2 linked regions of the Spirulina subsalsa PCC 9445 genome follow. The main gene of each other region encodes a partner of the protein of the gene in region 2 in a complex. Links are inferred from orthologs where the notes say so. Each region holds a gene or a part of one and is shown on either strand. Other genes may lie near its edges.

Region 1 (5,236 bases), 610 kb from region 2 along the record:
TTTGCAGGATTTGGAGGCATTACTAGATCAGAGGCAGATTGAACGGTGCTTGCTGTTGGGCTGGTCTTTGGGGGGAATTCTGGCGTTGGAGTTAATGTTGCGATCGCCTCAACGCTATTCTGGCTTAATTCTCATCGGCACCGCTGCCCGTCCCCGAGGCCGTCATCCCAAAACCACCCCCTTTGAATTATGCGCCACAGGCATCGCCGGATTCCTGAACAGTTGGCGACCGGGCTGGCATTGGAATATTGAACAATGGGGCAAACGCTCTCTTTTTCGGTATCTACTTCAACAACACACCGCCGAAGCTTACGGCTACCTAGCCCGTGAAGGAACCCCCGCCTATTACCAAACCTCTCCCTTGGCTCATCAAGCCCTGCGCCAAGCCCTCCGCTCTGGGTATAACCGACTGCCGGATCTCCAACAGATCACGGCCCCTTGTCTCATGCTCGCCGGGTCAGAGGATGTTCACATTACCCCCGAGTCGAGTCGAGAAACCGCTCTGGCTTTACCTAACTGTGAATGGCACTGTTATCACAACACAGCCCATTTATTCCCTTGGGAAGTTCCCAGCGCCCTACAAGCACGCCTTCAGGAGTGGCTCAAGGCTCATCCTGAAGTGACGCAGTAAGGAGATGAATGTCGGGCAAGCTAACACCCACTGACCAGACCCTAACAACAGGGTTTAGACTGCCCTTCATTTCTCCTCCCCTGCGCCCCTAGGATAACTGACCACTAAGAGTGGGGAATCTCTCATGGTCAGGAGTCTCCCCCAACTCATCAAAGACCGTTAATTCATCCGGTTTCATGCGTTGGATATAAACACTAATGCCTTGCGCTCCCTCGTCTTTGAGGTCGTCAACGTATCCACTACTCATTTCTTGGGCTTCTTGTTGATTGGCGAACGGGCCAAAGTAATAGGTGCAACGGGGGTTTTCGGTTTTCACTTCCACCCACCATGCCCAGCCAAAGAAGTTAAGAATCTGAACCACAGTATCTTTCATGTTCTTCCCCGATTTAGCAGGATTCAACCCGGCATTATAACGCCTTGCTCTTTACAATACTTAACGATGACGGATTTTTCACTCTCTTTATACTCTGGATGCTCATTTTTTTAAAGTCTATTCAGACACAGTTTCCAAATAAACCGCTTCGCTCCAGCGTTGGCGATAGACTTCATAGAGGGTCATGGCGGTGGCAACGGAAGCATTGAGACTGGGGGTTTTTCCCGTGGTGGGGATGGAAACCAGAACATCACAGTTGCGCTGGGTTAATAAATTCAGACCTTTGCCCTCGGAACCAATGACTAAGGCGATCGCACCCTCAAATTTCACCTTATGCAGGGGGGTTTCTGCCCCGGCCGTAGTGCCGTAAATCCAAAAACCCGCCGTCTTCAAGTCTTCTAAGGCTCGACTGAGGTTAACCACCCTCGCTACGGGGAAATTTTCTAATGCTCCCGTGGCGGCCTTCGTCACCCCAGACGTGATCCCCACAGCGCGCCGTTGGGGGATCACCAATCCTTGCGATCCCATCGCTTCGGCCGTGCGAATCATCGCCCCTAAGTTATGGGGATCCTCGATCCCGTCGGCGACTAAAATCACCGGATGCTCTGTTTTGCTTTTTGCTTGGGCGATTAAGTCGGCTAATTCCCAGTAGGTATAGGGGGCAACTTGGGCGGCCACGCCTTGATGGTTTGCGCCTTGGGTCATCTGTTCGAGACGACGGGGGGCGACTTCATCGACGACGGTTCCTTTGGTTTTAGCCTGTTCAATCAGGGAGTGGAAATGGGGATCATAGCGTAGACGGGGAATAATCCAGAGGCGATTGAGTTGGCGATCGCTTTCTAAGGCCGCTAACACCGCATGACGACCATAGATCAAGTCTGGATTTTCCGGTGTTTCTAGGTGATCTCCTGCTCCAGAATCCCGTTGATGGCTGGAGGTGACAATTTTCTTCCGACTGGCAAAATCCCGACTCTCGCCCTGTTCTGAGCGTTGTTCTGAACGTTTGGCGACTCGATGGGGGACAGGTTTGGCGTGAGAAAACCGCTCCTCTCCGCGCCGAGCGGGTTTCCCTTTCACCCGAGCACGAATCCGTTTCCCAACAGCCTTACCACCGCCCCGAGTGGGACGGGCAGGAGAAGATTTAGGGGAAGAACGAGGCATATCCATAATACAATAGTCCTAGTATAGAGTTGACAAAAAAACGGGTAGAAGTTAAAGGCAAAACTTAAAAACTCTAATCCAATGGCAACTGCACCAGCAAATCATGAAGGCGCTGGGGATTCGTTAAATACAAATAGCCAACCAAAGCTTCTAAACTGGTTGCCTGCTGGTAAATGGCCGGAGCTAAACGGGAAGGACGGCGATGGGTAGCATTACGTCCCCGTCTGACAATGGTTAACTCTTCCTGCGTTAATTGAGGCAATAGTAATTGTAACTGAGCGGCCTGGCGTTCTGCACGGACTTGAGACACTACAAGCTGGTGATACTGAGCAATCCGACGGGGGGGAAATAGATAATACTGACGAATATAAAGCTCATAGATGGCATCCCCGAGATAGGCCAAGGCGAGGGGAGAGAGACGTTCCACAGGTTGCCCTTTGAGGGAAGAGGTCAGCGCACCAACTCCCCCCCACGGTTCCGCTAACCAGGAACTGGGATCAGATTGGCTGGAGGGTGAGGGTTGAATCACAAAAACCGACCTTCCCGTAGAACCGGGATTTGAGCAGGGTAGGAGGGGATAAGACAACAAAACCCCGTCTCCCCTCCTGTTGGCGGACGCGATCGCAATGATTTAAGACTTCTAGACTCGGGGAAACACCTGCTAAAACGCCTTCCTAGCATATTACATCAGAAAGCGTTTAACAGAGCATGACTGTTGGGTCTTACCCCCTAGGAGGCACTTTGAATATTCTCTAGTGCCTCCTCAACCGAGGGTTGTAAAGACAGAAACTTCTCTAAGCGAACCAGTTTCACCGTTTGGGTTACACGGGCGTTCGTCACAATTTGAACCGTTCCATTCTGGTTTTGCGCCTGCTTGACTAACTGCACGAGCGCACCGAGTCCGGAACTATCCACAAAGTCAATTTGCGATAGCACCAGAATAATATGTTTGGGGCCGGTCTCAATACAGCCACTTAACACTTTCCGAAAAGTGGGTTCAGAAAAAGCGTCAAGCAACCCAGTTAGCCGAAATATTTGGCAATCTTCCCTAACTTCTCGCGTGCCCCTTAAGCTTACGGTTAGGTTAAGTGCTTCAGGAATAACTTCCTCCTCACTGTAGCCTTATAGAATCAATGCTCTAGTATATCGGTTATTCGGTCTTTTTGGGCAAAAGAAATCGAAAAATCGCGATCGCCCCCTTCCCCCGTCTAATTCTGGGCAGCCCGATTTTCCGCCATCAGACGGACGAACTTCTCAAACAAATAGTCCGCATCATGGGGGCCAGGACTGGCTTCCGGGTGGTACTGCACCGAGAAAAAGGGCAGATTCTTATGAGCCAAACCCGCCACCGTCTTGTCATTCAGGTTAAAATGGGTGATCTCAATCTCCTCCCCTAATGATTCCGCCGTCACCGCAAAACCATGATTTTGGCTGGTAATTTCCACCTTCTGACTCAAACCACAGGGTTGATTTAACCCCCGATGACCGAACTTCAACTTAAACGTTTCCGCCCCCAGTGCCAGCCCTAAAATCTGATGCCCCATACAGATGCCAAACATGGGTTTTTGACTTTCCAAGAGGCTTTTCACCGTAACAATGCCCTCCTGAACCGCCGAGGGGTCGCCAGGACCATTAGACAGAAAGATACCATCAGGGTTGTACTTGAGAATCTCGTCCGGGGGCGTATTCGCCGGAACCACCGTAATCTGGCAGCCATAGCTAGCCAAACGCTTGAGAATGTTCCGTTTTACCCCGAAATCTACCGCCACCACCTTTAACGGTTCATCAGTGATAGCTTCTCCTTCTTTGAATTCCCAGTTTCCCTCGGTCACATCAGACCATTCATAGGGTGTTTTGGTCGTCACTTCCTTGACTAAATTCTGTCCAGCCATGGAAGGAGCGCCTTGGACTTGACGGCACAACTCATCGGGATCCAGAATTTCCGTTGATATACCCCCATTCATTGCCCCCACTGTGCGAATTTTTCGGGTGAGAGAACGGGTATCAATGCCATAAATCCCCGGAATGCGATGTTGTTTGAGATAGTCCGGTAAGGATTGGGTGGAGCGCCAATTACTGGGACGATAGCAAATATTACGGGCAATCACGGCGCGGATTTGGGGATGGGCGGACTCTTCATCCTCGGCATTTACTCCCGTGTTCCCCAACTCCGGATAGGTAAAGGTGATAATTTGGCCGCAATAGCTAGGGTCAGTCAAAACCTCTTGGTATCCGGTCATTCCGGTGTTAAACACAACTTCACCAATCGCTGTGCCGGGCGCACCGAAGGAAAAGCCACGGTAGGAGGTACCATCAGCCAGCACCAGTAGAGCAGGTTGAGCGTGGGAAATGGGCATAGGTCTTTTCAGATGAATCGATTAAAGATGGCTAGTTTCAGCCATCCTCCACTTTACCAGTCCTTTTTTCCAGACCCACTGGAATTAAACAATTGATTCAGAGTTGAGGGGGCCCAATTTTCAACTCGCAGTGATACTAAAATAGTTATAATTTTAACCCTAGATAAAATTACTCACGTTTCAGGAATCTGGGGGACAAGTGATGTAGATTAACATATCCTTTGACGAAAGTCACTACTGAGAAGGTATTTTCTCTCTATACTGAAGGTCAAGGATGTTCTCATGTCCTCACTGTGTTCACACAATTCCCTTCTATCATTGATACGCGATTTGCTTAAACGCATTCTATCCAGGGGAGATGGATCACAGTTTGCATCACAACACCAAATCTTGACTAGGATTAACTTAAATCAGACCAATCGGATTAATGCTGTTGTTGCCCCCGCTTGTTATTGAGAAATTACCATGCCAACCCCTCCTTTCTCTATCAGCCCCCCGGAAGACAATTTAGAATTGTCTCAAACCCCTGATTTCCCCTTTGAGGAGTCTAACGACTCAGCCCAAGGGCTGTCGTCGGATTTCATGGAGGAGGATTGGGACGGCTCAGACTCCAACCTAGAGACTCCGAAAAGGTCGGGTCGCTACACGACTGACCTTGTGCGTTTGTATTTAACCGAAATTGGTCGCGTCCCCTTATTGAAACGCGATGAGGAA
Region 2 (8,704 bases):
TCACGGTGACACAGAGGGCAGGACGCAGAGGCAAATCCAACGCTTTCCACAATTCCACCCAGTCCGTCTCTAGATTGACCCTCAAGGGTAATGCCCGAAAACCGGGGATACTGGCATCTAGAAAGGGGTGGGGAATCTGAGCATAACGCAAAAATAAAGTTAAGCTTTCAGAAAGCAATTGTTGCGCGCCCAAGGCCGTATAGTCGTAGGTACTAACTAAAAACGAAACATCAAACCAGAGGACTCCCTCCTGCCCGACTGTTTGAGTCGTGGTCATCTGAGGCGAGTCTTTTTCTGTTAAAGGGGGCGGATTCTCTGCGTTGTCCCCAGCTTTCTCTGTGGCACGAAGATCATAGAAGTATACATTGACTCCTCGGGTCATGGTTTGGGGATTCTCCGGTCGGTGAAAACTGATTTGCTCCACACTGTCGAGAGAGGTTCCGGCGACCAAAAGATGGGCTAGGGCTTGGGCAACGACTGGAATCATGGTGCCAGATAGATTAAGGTTGCATACCCTTTACCTTAAGGGCAGGGGCAGAATCTGGTTATTAGACTTTGGTCGAAAGCTAATCTGGCCTCTTCTGCTCTCCGGTTGTGTCTTGGGGGGAGTCCCGTCAATTCCTCTCAATTGAACCTCTCCTAAAATCCCCTTTTCGGCACGGCAGCACAGGCGTTTCAGCCGAATTAGGGCAGATGTCTAATGGGTTGGAGAAGATGGGGAATTAAGAAGATTTATTAAGAAAAAACAACATCAAGCACCGGAACAGAAACAAAGTGAGCAAGCACCGAAAAATCAGGATATCTTTTAGGATATCTAGGGGGGTGCCATTGAATCTTGATCGCCTTTGGCTTGATAACCCCAGAAGCGACTAATGAGCTCAGCTTTAAATTATCCGTTTTATCGCCTTTCCCCGTCTGATGAGGTACAGATTTTTTAGATGATCTGTTCCGGGTTCTCTCAAACCCAGAACTAGGAATCTGCGCGGGAATTGCTATTTTTTTAGAACATGACATTAATTTAACTTTGAGGTCATGATTAAAATGCAAATCGAAGACAGAAACTATAAAGTTGCGGATTATCTTGCTCGTTCCCATGATTTTTACAGTTTAAATAAGTATAAACTTGTGATGCAATGGCTTCCGAAGCAAGAGAATTTAAAGGTGTTAAATGCTGGTTGTGGTTCGGGGGAAATGAATCTGCTCCTTGCTCAAAATCCTTCTTGGCAGGTGGAGGCTATAGATATTGATCCAGAGGCGATTTCTTTATCAAAACAGTTAAAAGAATACACCGGGTTACACAATCTTGAGGTTTTTCACTCTAGTATTGAAGATTTTCAGCCAACAGTTTGTTATGATATTATTGTGTCTAATGATGTTTTAGAACACATTGAAGATGATGTTAATGCTTTAAAAATATTGTCTTCTTGGTTGAAGCCGGGGGGCTATTTATGTATCTCTGTCCCGGCGTTTCAGTTCTTATTTGGGTATCATGATCGGATGTTGGGTCATTATCGGCGATATAGTCGCCAGTCATTGGTGAATCGTGTGGCTGAGTTTTTACAGGTGCGTCGAGTTCGCTATTTTGGCTGTGTTTTAATTCCGGTTGTGTTGTTCTATAGCACTTGGTTACAGAAACCCTATCCGGTGCAACAAGTGCAGAAGAAGTCTTTTTTGCTTGAGTGTTTACAAAAAATGCTGGCTTGGGAGGTGCGTTATGGGAGTCCTTGGGGGATTTCTTTGGTGCTTTTAGCCAGAAAGCCCGATTGAAAATTCCCCCTGTGAAGGGGGAATTAATCCTGTTGAGGAGGGTTATTTGCGGCCTAGTAGATATAATCCTGCAACGCTTTCACGCCTAATGGTTCAGTTTGCAGGATGCGAATCGCGGATACGGTGGCTTTGGCTCCGGCTAGGGTGGTAATTAGGGGGATTTTGTAGGCTAAACAAGTCCGACGGATTAAGATGCCGTCTTCTCGTGCTTCTTGACCGGAGGGGGTGTTGATAATCAGTTGGATTTGCTCGTTTTTGATGGCATCCAAGACGTGGGGACGACCTTCATGGAGTTTTAGCACTAATTCAGCTTGAACGCCCTGTTCTTTCAAGACTTGATAGGTTCCGGCTGTGGCAATGATCTTAAAGCCGAGTTCGATAAAGTCTTTGACGATGGGGACGACGAGGGGTTTATCTCGGTCGTTGGTGGAGACAAAGACGGTGCCGGAGAGGGGGAGTTTTTCCCCGGCGGCGATTTCGGCTTTGGCAAAGGCTTTACCAAAGGTTTGGTCAATGCCCATAACTTCCCCGGTGGAGCGCATTTCTGGCCCCAGTAAGGTGTCAGCGCCGGGGAATTTATTAAAGGGCAGGACGGCTTCTTTAACGGCTACGTGACGCAGTTGGGGTTCTTCGGTAAAGTTCAGTTCTGCCAAGCTTTGCCCGGACATGACGAGGGAGGCCATACGGGCTAAGGGAACTCCGGTGGCTTTGGAGACGTAGGGGACGGTGCGGGAGGCGCGGGGATTGGCTTCTAGGATGTAGACGGTATCCCCTTGTACGGCGTATTGAATGTTCATTAAGCCGACGACTTTGAGGGCTTGGGCAATGCGCACGGTCCAGCCGCGAATGGTGTCTAGGGCGGTTGGGGAGAGGGAGGTGTAGGGGAGGGAACAAGCGGAGTCGCCGGAGTGGATGCCTGCCTGTTCGATGTGTTCCATGATGCCGCCGATCACGACTTGTCCGGTGTGGTCGGTGATGGAGTCTACATCAACCTCTACGGCGTTTTCAAGGAATTTGTCAATTAGGATGGGGTGGTCGGGTTCGACTTGGACGGCAAAGGTCATGTACCGTTCTAGTTCTTCGTCGGAATAGACGATTTCCATGGCTCGACCGCCGAGAACGTAGGAGGGACGCACGACGACGGGGTAGGTGATGCGATTGGCGATCGCCAGTGCCTCTTCATAACTCCTAGCAATCCCATTGGGCGGTTGTTTGATCTCCAATTCATGGAGGATTTTCTCGAACCGTTCCCGATCTTCGGCGATGTCGATGGAGTCGGGGGTGGTTCCCCAGATTTGGGTGGAATGATAGGTTTCGAGGAATTTTTGCAGGGGAACGGCTAACTTGAGGGGGGTTTGACCGCCAAACTGCACAATGATCCCCTGGGGACTTTCGGCCTCAATGATGTTTAAGACATCTTCTTTGGTTAGGGGTTCAAAATACAGGCGATCGCTGGTGTCATAGTCGGTGGAGACGGTTTCGGGGTTGGAGTTGACCATAATTGTTTCAAAACCTGCGTCTCGTAAGGCATAGGAGGCATGACAACAACAATAGTCAAATTCAATCCCTTGGCCAATACGGTTGGGGCCACCGCCGAGAATCATCACTTTGGCGCGGTCAGAGGGGAGAACTTCGGACTCGGAACGCTCGTAGGTGGAGTAATAGTAGGGGGTGGTGGCGGCAAATTCTGCGGCGCAGGTGTCCACCATTTTATAGACCGGAATCACGCCTAGTCCTTTACGGTAGCGGCGGACTTCATCCTCATTAGTTTTGGTAGCAACGGCAATCTGGCGATCGCTAAATCCTTGCTGTTTGACCGCCCACATTTGATCGGCTGTGATTTCAGGCAGGGAGGTTTGTTTCAAAAACCGTTCAGTCACTAACAACTGAGACAATTTATCCAAAAACCAAGGGTCAATAGCCGTCAACTCAAAGATTTCTTCTACCGTCATCCCTAACTTCAGAGCATCGTAGATGCCGAAAACCCGCTCTGGGTTGGGAGTTCGTAGGGTGGCGCGCACTTGAGAGAGCGTGGGGAGGGTTTCAGTTCCGTAGGAATCGCAACCAAAGCCAAAACGCCCCGTTTCCAGCGACCGTAACGCCTTTTGGAACGACTCCTGAAACGTCCGTCCAATCGCCATCGCCTCGCCCACGGACTTCATCTGAGTGGTTAACACAGGTTTCGTGCCGGGGAACTTCTCAAAGGCAAAGCGGGGAATCTTCGTCACCACATAATCAATGGTCGGTTCAAAGGAGGCTGGCGTTTGTTTAGTAATATCGTTCTTAATCTCATCTAACGTATAACCCACCGCCAACTTGGCCGCAAACTTAGCAATGGGGAATCCCGTCGCCTTAGACGCTAAGGCCGAAGAGCGAGACACCCGGGGGTTCATCTCAATCACAATCACATCCCCATCCACCGGATTCACGGCAAACTGAATATTAGATCCCCCGGTTTCTACCCCAATTTCTCGAATAATCTTAATCGAAGCATCCCGCAGGCGTTGATACTCCTTATCGGTCAAGGTTTGCGCCGGAGCCACCGTAATGGAATCCCCCGTATGAACCCCCATCGGGTCGAAGTTCTCAATACTACAGATAATGACCACATTATCGGCTAAATCCCGCATCACTTCTAGCTCGTACTCCTTCCAACCCAACAAGGAGCGCTCGACCAGAATCTGACTCACCGGAGACGCATCAATCCCCACCTGAGCCATTTCCTCATACTCTTCTTGGTTGTAGGCAATACCGCCCCCTGTTCCCCCTAACGTAAAGGCTGGGCGAATAATTAAGGGATAAGAGCCGATTTCTTGGGCAATTTCCCGCGCTTCCGTTAAATTATGAGCAATCCCGGAAGGGCAAACTCCCACCCCAATTTTCTGCATCGCCTCTTTAAACAACAGACGATCTTCGGCCTTCTCAATCGCGTCCAACTTCGCGCCGATTAACTCCACCCCGTAGCGTTCCAAAACCCCCGTTTTCGCCAGAGTCACCGCCACGTTTAACGCCGTTTGCCCCCCCATTGTCGGCAATAAGGCATCCGGGCGTTCTTTCGCTAAAACCTGCTCCACAATATCGGGAGTCAACGGTTCAATATAAGTGCGGTCTGCCGTTTCCGGGTCCGTCATAATGGAAGCCGGGTTAGAATTTACCAGCACCACCTCGTATCCTTCCTGACGCAAGGCTTTACAAGCTTGGGTCCCTGAGTAGTCAAACTCACAAGCTTGGCCAATAACAATCGGTCCAGAACCGAGGATTAGGATCTTTTGTAGGTCTTCGCGACGAGGCATAGTGATTATCAAGCATAGGGTTTTTTGTCCAGATTATTGTATAGCAGGGATTTGGCTTACCCTCGGTTTGCTCCAAATCTTTTTAGCTTAGAGTCCATTAGGTTCAGATCAGGCTCTAGATTATGAGTTCTTTCCTTCCTCCTGCTTTTGCCGAGGACGAAACCAACGCTGAGGTTGCCAACTCTGGATGACCATATATGTCCCAGTACCAATCATGAATAACACGCCTAAACCATTGAGCAATACATAAATTGGCTCTAAAATCGGACCGAGATATTCTCCCTCATGAATCGTCATTAGCCAATGGACTTGATCCCGGGATAAACCCAACCAGCTTTTCCCTAGGCGGTAGCTGATCCCCGTTAGTGCGGTAATTAAAAAGGGCAAAATAATAATGGGCGCTAGGGTGCGGTGCAGTTGACGAAATAGACGTTTATTCATAAAAATCTCCGAGGAACTCCGTCGTCTTGTGGGTAGGGGTATTGATTTTTAATCCTAGATGGAGCTTGAATATGACATCAAGCCAAAAGCTGTTTTTAGCCAAAATTTGCGCTAGGATGCAGAAATTGACAACAAATCAAGGTTTACTCCTCAAAAAATCTTGGTCAGCAATACGCTGATTCCCTTGTTGCGCATCCATACCATATTTAATCTTTTTTGTCAACTTATTTCAAAAAAATTTTACATCTAAAACAACCAAGACTTTTTTCAATTTATTTTATCTTGTCGATAAACTTAGCCATAATTTTATAGAATAGAGGAGGGATCAGACCAAACACCATTATCACTATTTTTTAAAACCACTTTTTAAAAACAACCGATGGTGTTCCGAAAAGGGAAAATCTAAAATATAGCAATTTCCCTACTGGCGAGGTACAGAGTCTCTAGTTTGAGGGAACAGGGAATGGGGAACAGGGAACAGAGCGTCTAACAAAAGTCCACCTCATGAGTCACGAAAATGCTATAGACTAAACCTCGACTCAATAACACTGTCGAAGGGATAGAGTGTTCCTGATAAAAACAGCTTATCTGTTGCAGGAATTAATTTAAACGGTCTATGTTTTTAATGCCTGATGGGCGATGAAAAAACAATGAATAAAATTTAAAAGCAAAGCAATTTTCAGAATCTGCTAGAAACCCTTCTAATTAAATTCCTTGATACCTAAGTATTTATCCGTTACGAGGAGGGTATAAAAAATTTTTACTTTAACTGTTCAGTCCACTGAGAATTGCTGCATCTGACATAAACTAAAGAATTTGTAAACTTGGGGTCAGTCGGTACGTTATGGTTAATCAATTTCCCTGTGTTTATCCTTGGTTAGGGTTGATTATTTTGACTGTTTTAGGTTTGATAAGCTATGGCTTAAATCGGATTAAAAGCTGTAGGACATTAGAAGCTATTCATCAGTACTATAAGCATCAACTAACTGAATACAATGAGCATAAACAGACAATTGAAGAGCAATTAACGCAAAAAATTGAGCGATATCAAGCTCAAATTAAAATTTTACAAGAACAGAACGATTACTATCAATTACAATATCATCATCTTCCTCTGCCGACTTATACTTTCAGACGACAAAGCAAGGCATTTGTGTTAGTGGAATGGAACGAAGCGGCTAGTCATTTTCCTTATTTTTATCGGACTGAAGAGGTGGGTCTAGAAGCGCGAGAACTGTTTGCTGAAACGCCTGTAATCTATCAAACCTTACTCCATTGTGCGAATAATCATTTGCCCATTCAACGAGAAATTACCATCGGAGAATCCCAAGAAATTCGCCAACAGTTGCGCCTGTATTGGGTTTGGATGGATGGAGATTTTATCATGCTGCATATTGAGAATATCACTCAACAGAAACAAACAGAACAGGAGTTAAATATTCGCCTGCGTCAACAATCTGCCGTCACTCGTTTAGGTCAATTTGGATTAGCGACTTCTAACTTGTCCGCTTTGATGGATCAAGCGGTGCGTTTAGTGGCCTTAACCTTAGAGGTGAAATATTGCAAAATTTTAGAATTGTTACCGAATAATAATGCTTTATTATTACGGGCGGGAGTCGGTTGGAAAGAGGAGATGGTGGGGTATGCGACGGTGAGTGCTTCGCCCAATTCCGAAGCCGGTTATACTCTACTACAACATGAGCCTGTAGTGTTTCAAGATTTGGCTCTAGAAACTCGTTTTCGGGGGTCGCCTTTGCTCCATAATCATAAAATCGTCAGTGGGGTAAGTATCATTATTCCTAATCGGGAAAAAGCTTATGGCATTTTGGGCGCTTATAGTCATCAAGGGCGACAATTTACAGAGGATGATATCCGGTTTTTGCAACTGGTGAGCCATATTTTAGCCACAGCTATTGAACGCCATCAACAACAGGCTCAATTGGATTTGATGAAACGGGCAATTGATGCCAGTAGTAATGGGATCACCATTCGAGATGCGATCGCCTCCAACTGTCCTATTATCTACGTTAACCCCAGTTTTGAGACACTCACAGGCTATCGAGCAGAAGAAGTGATTGGTAATCCTGATTTTGTGCTAAATGGTACAGAAACCGATCCCGACGTACAACGGCAACTTGAAGAAGCGCGGGTCTATGGGGAAGAATATCACGCGGTTTTAGAACAATATCGTCAAGATGGGTCTTTATTCTGGAACGAACTCTATATTGCTCCAGTTCACGACTCCGAGGGAAATTTAACCCACTTTATCGAAGTCCAAACCGATATTACCGAACGGAAACAGTTTGAAGAACAACTACGCAATGAACGGGACTTACTCAACGGCATTATGCAGACTAGTGTAGCCGCTATTACCGTCGTAAATGCCCAAGGTCAGATCACCTTTGCCAATCAACAAGCCCAGGCGATTTTAGGCTTAACCTTCTCCGATGAGCAAACTTGGACTTATGATGACCAACGCTGGCACATTGTGGATTTTGAAGCGGAACCGTTCCCCTTAGAACAACTGCCTTTTAATCAGGTCATGAAGACTGGGAAACCTGTGTTTAATGTCCGTCATGCCATCCAATTTAGTGGGGGCCCCTTAAAATATCTCTCCATTAATGGTTCTCCCCTCAAAGATGAACAGGGTCAAATTTTGGCGATTGTATTCTCAGTTAATGATATTACCCAACAGTATCAAGCTGAACAGGAAGTCCGGGAGCGCGAGGAACAATTTCGTCTCACCTTTGAACTGGCCCCGATTGGAATGTTTATCTCGTCCTTAGATGGTCATTTATTAAAGGTGAATCATGCTCTGTGTGAGGTGTTGCAGTATAAACCCTCTCAATTATTGCTTAAAAACCTGATTGAATTGACCCACCCAGATGATCAAGCGGCCGATGCGGCCATTAATCAACGGTTATTACTCAATGAGGTCAATCATTACCAACTCGAAAAACGCTATATTGCCCAAGATGAAAGCATTGTTCATGCGTTGGTAAAAGTGGTGGTAGTCGGGGATGGTCAAGGGATTCCCCGCTATATGATTGGTCAGGTGGTGGATATTAGCGATCGCAATCGTGCCGAAGAAGCCCTCAAAGAAAGTGAACAGCGTCTAGAAGGCATCCTCAGTTCCATTGATGATGTCGTCTGGTCAGCCGATGCCCGCACCCTGCACCTCCTCTATCTTAACGCCGCCACAG

Evidence for each region. The genes of interacting proteins can lie anywhere in the genome.
Region 1: the proteins of carB (region 2) and carA are in contact, whole or in part, in a solved structure (PDB 1KEE), measured with the Escherichia coli proteins. The link is inferred for Spirulina subsalsa PCC 9445 from one-to-one orthologs.

What each region holds. Positions count from the first base shown.
Region 1 is NZ_JH980292.1:3,761,007-3,766,242, forward strand. What follows is about bases 2,449-5,236. They hold carA (glutamine-hydrolyzing carbamoyl-phosphate synthase small subunit), read right to left. Parts: upstream 4,523-5,236; coding sequence 3,374-4,522; downstream 2,449-3,373. Other genes in these bases: SPI9445_RS0117155 (Mini-ribonuclease 3), read right to left, coding at 2,449-2,694; SPI9445_RS0117160 (STAS domain-containing protein), read right to left, coding at 2,895-3,266; sigC (RNA polymerase sigma factor SigC), read left to right, coding at 4,988-5,236. Outside these bases: SPI9445_RS0117140 (alpha/beta fold hydrolase), read left to right, coding at 1-631; SPI9445_RS0117145 (DUF1816 domain-containing protein), read right to left, coding at 720-1,004; 23S rRNA (guanosine(2251)-2'-O)-methyltransferase RlmB, read right to left, coding at 1,122-2,171; more of SPI9445_RS0117155, read right to left, coding at 2,239-2,448. UniProt on the Escherichia coli protein: Small subunit of the glutamine-dependent carbamoyl phosphate synthetase (CPSase).
Region 2 is NZ_JH980292.1:3,153,730-3,162,433, reverse strand. Bases 1,621-5,426 are described here. They hold carB (carbamoyl-phosphate synthase large subunit), read right to left. Parts: upstream 5,061-5,426; coding sequence 1,821-5,060; downstream 1,621-1,820. Other genes in these bases: SPI9445_RS0114290 (PepSY domain-containing protein), read right to left, coding at 5,181-5,426; SPI9445_RS25650 (methyltransferase domain-containing protein), read left to right, coding at 1,621-1,767. In the rest of the region: SPI9445_RS27670 (Pvc16 family protein), read right to left, coding at 1-487; SPI9445_RS30615 (hypothetical protein), read right to left, coding at 736-1,095; more of SPI9445_RS25650, read left to right, coding at 1,033-1,620; more of SPI9445_RS0114290, read right to left, coding at 5,427-5,501; SPI9445_RS27665 (EAL domain-containing protein), read left to right, coding at 6,346-8,704. UniProt on the Escherichia coli protein: Large subunit of the glutamine-dependent carbamoyl phosphate synthetase (CPSase).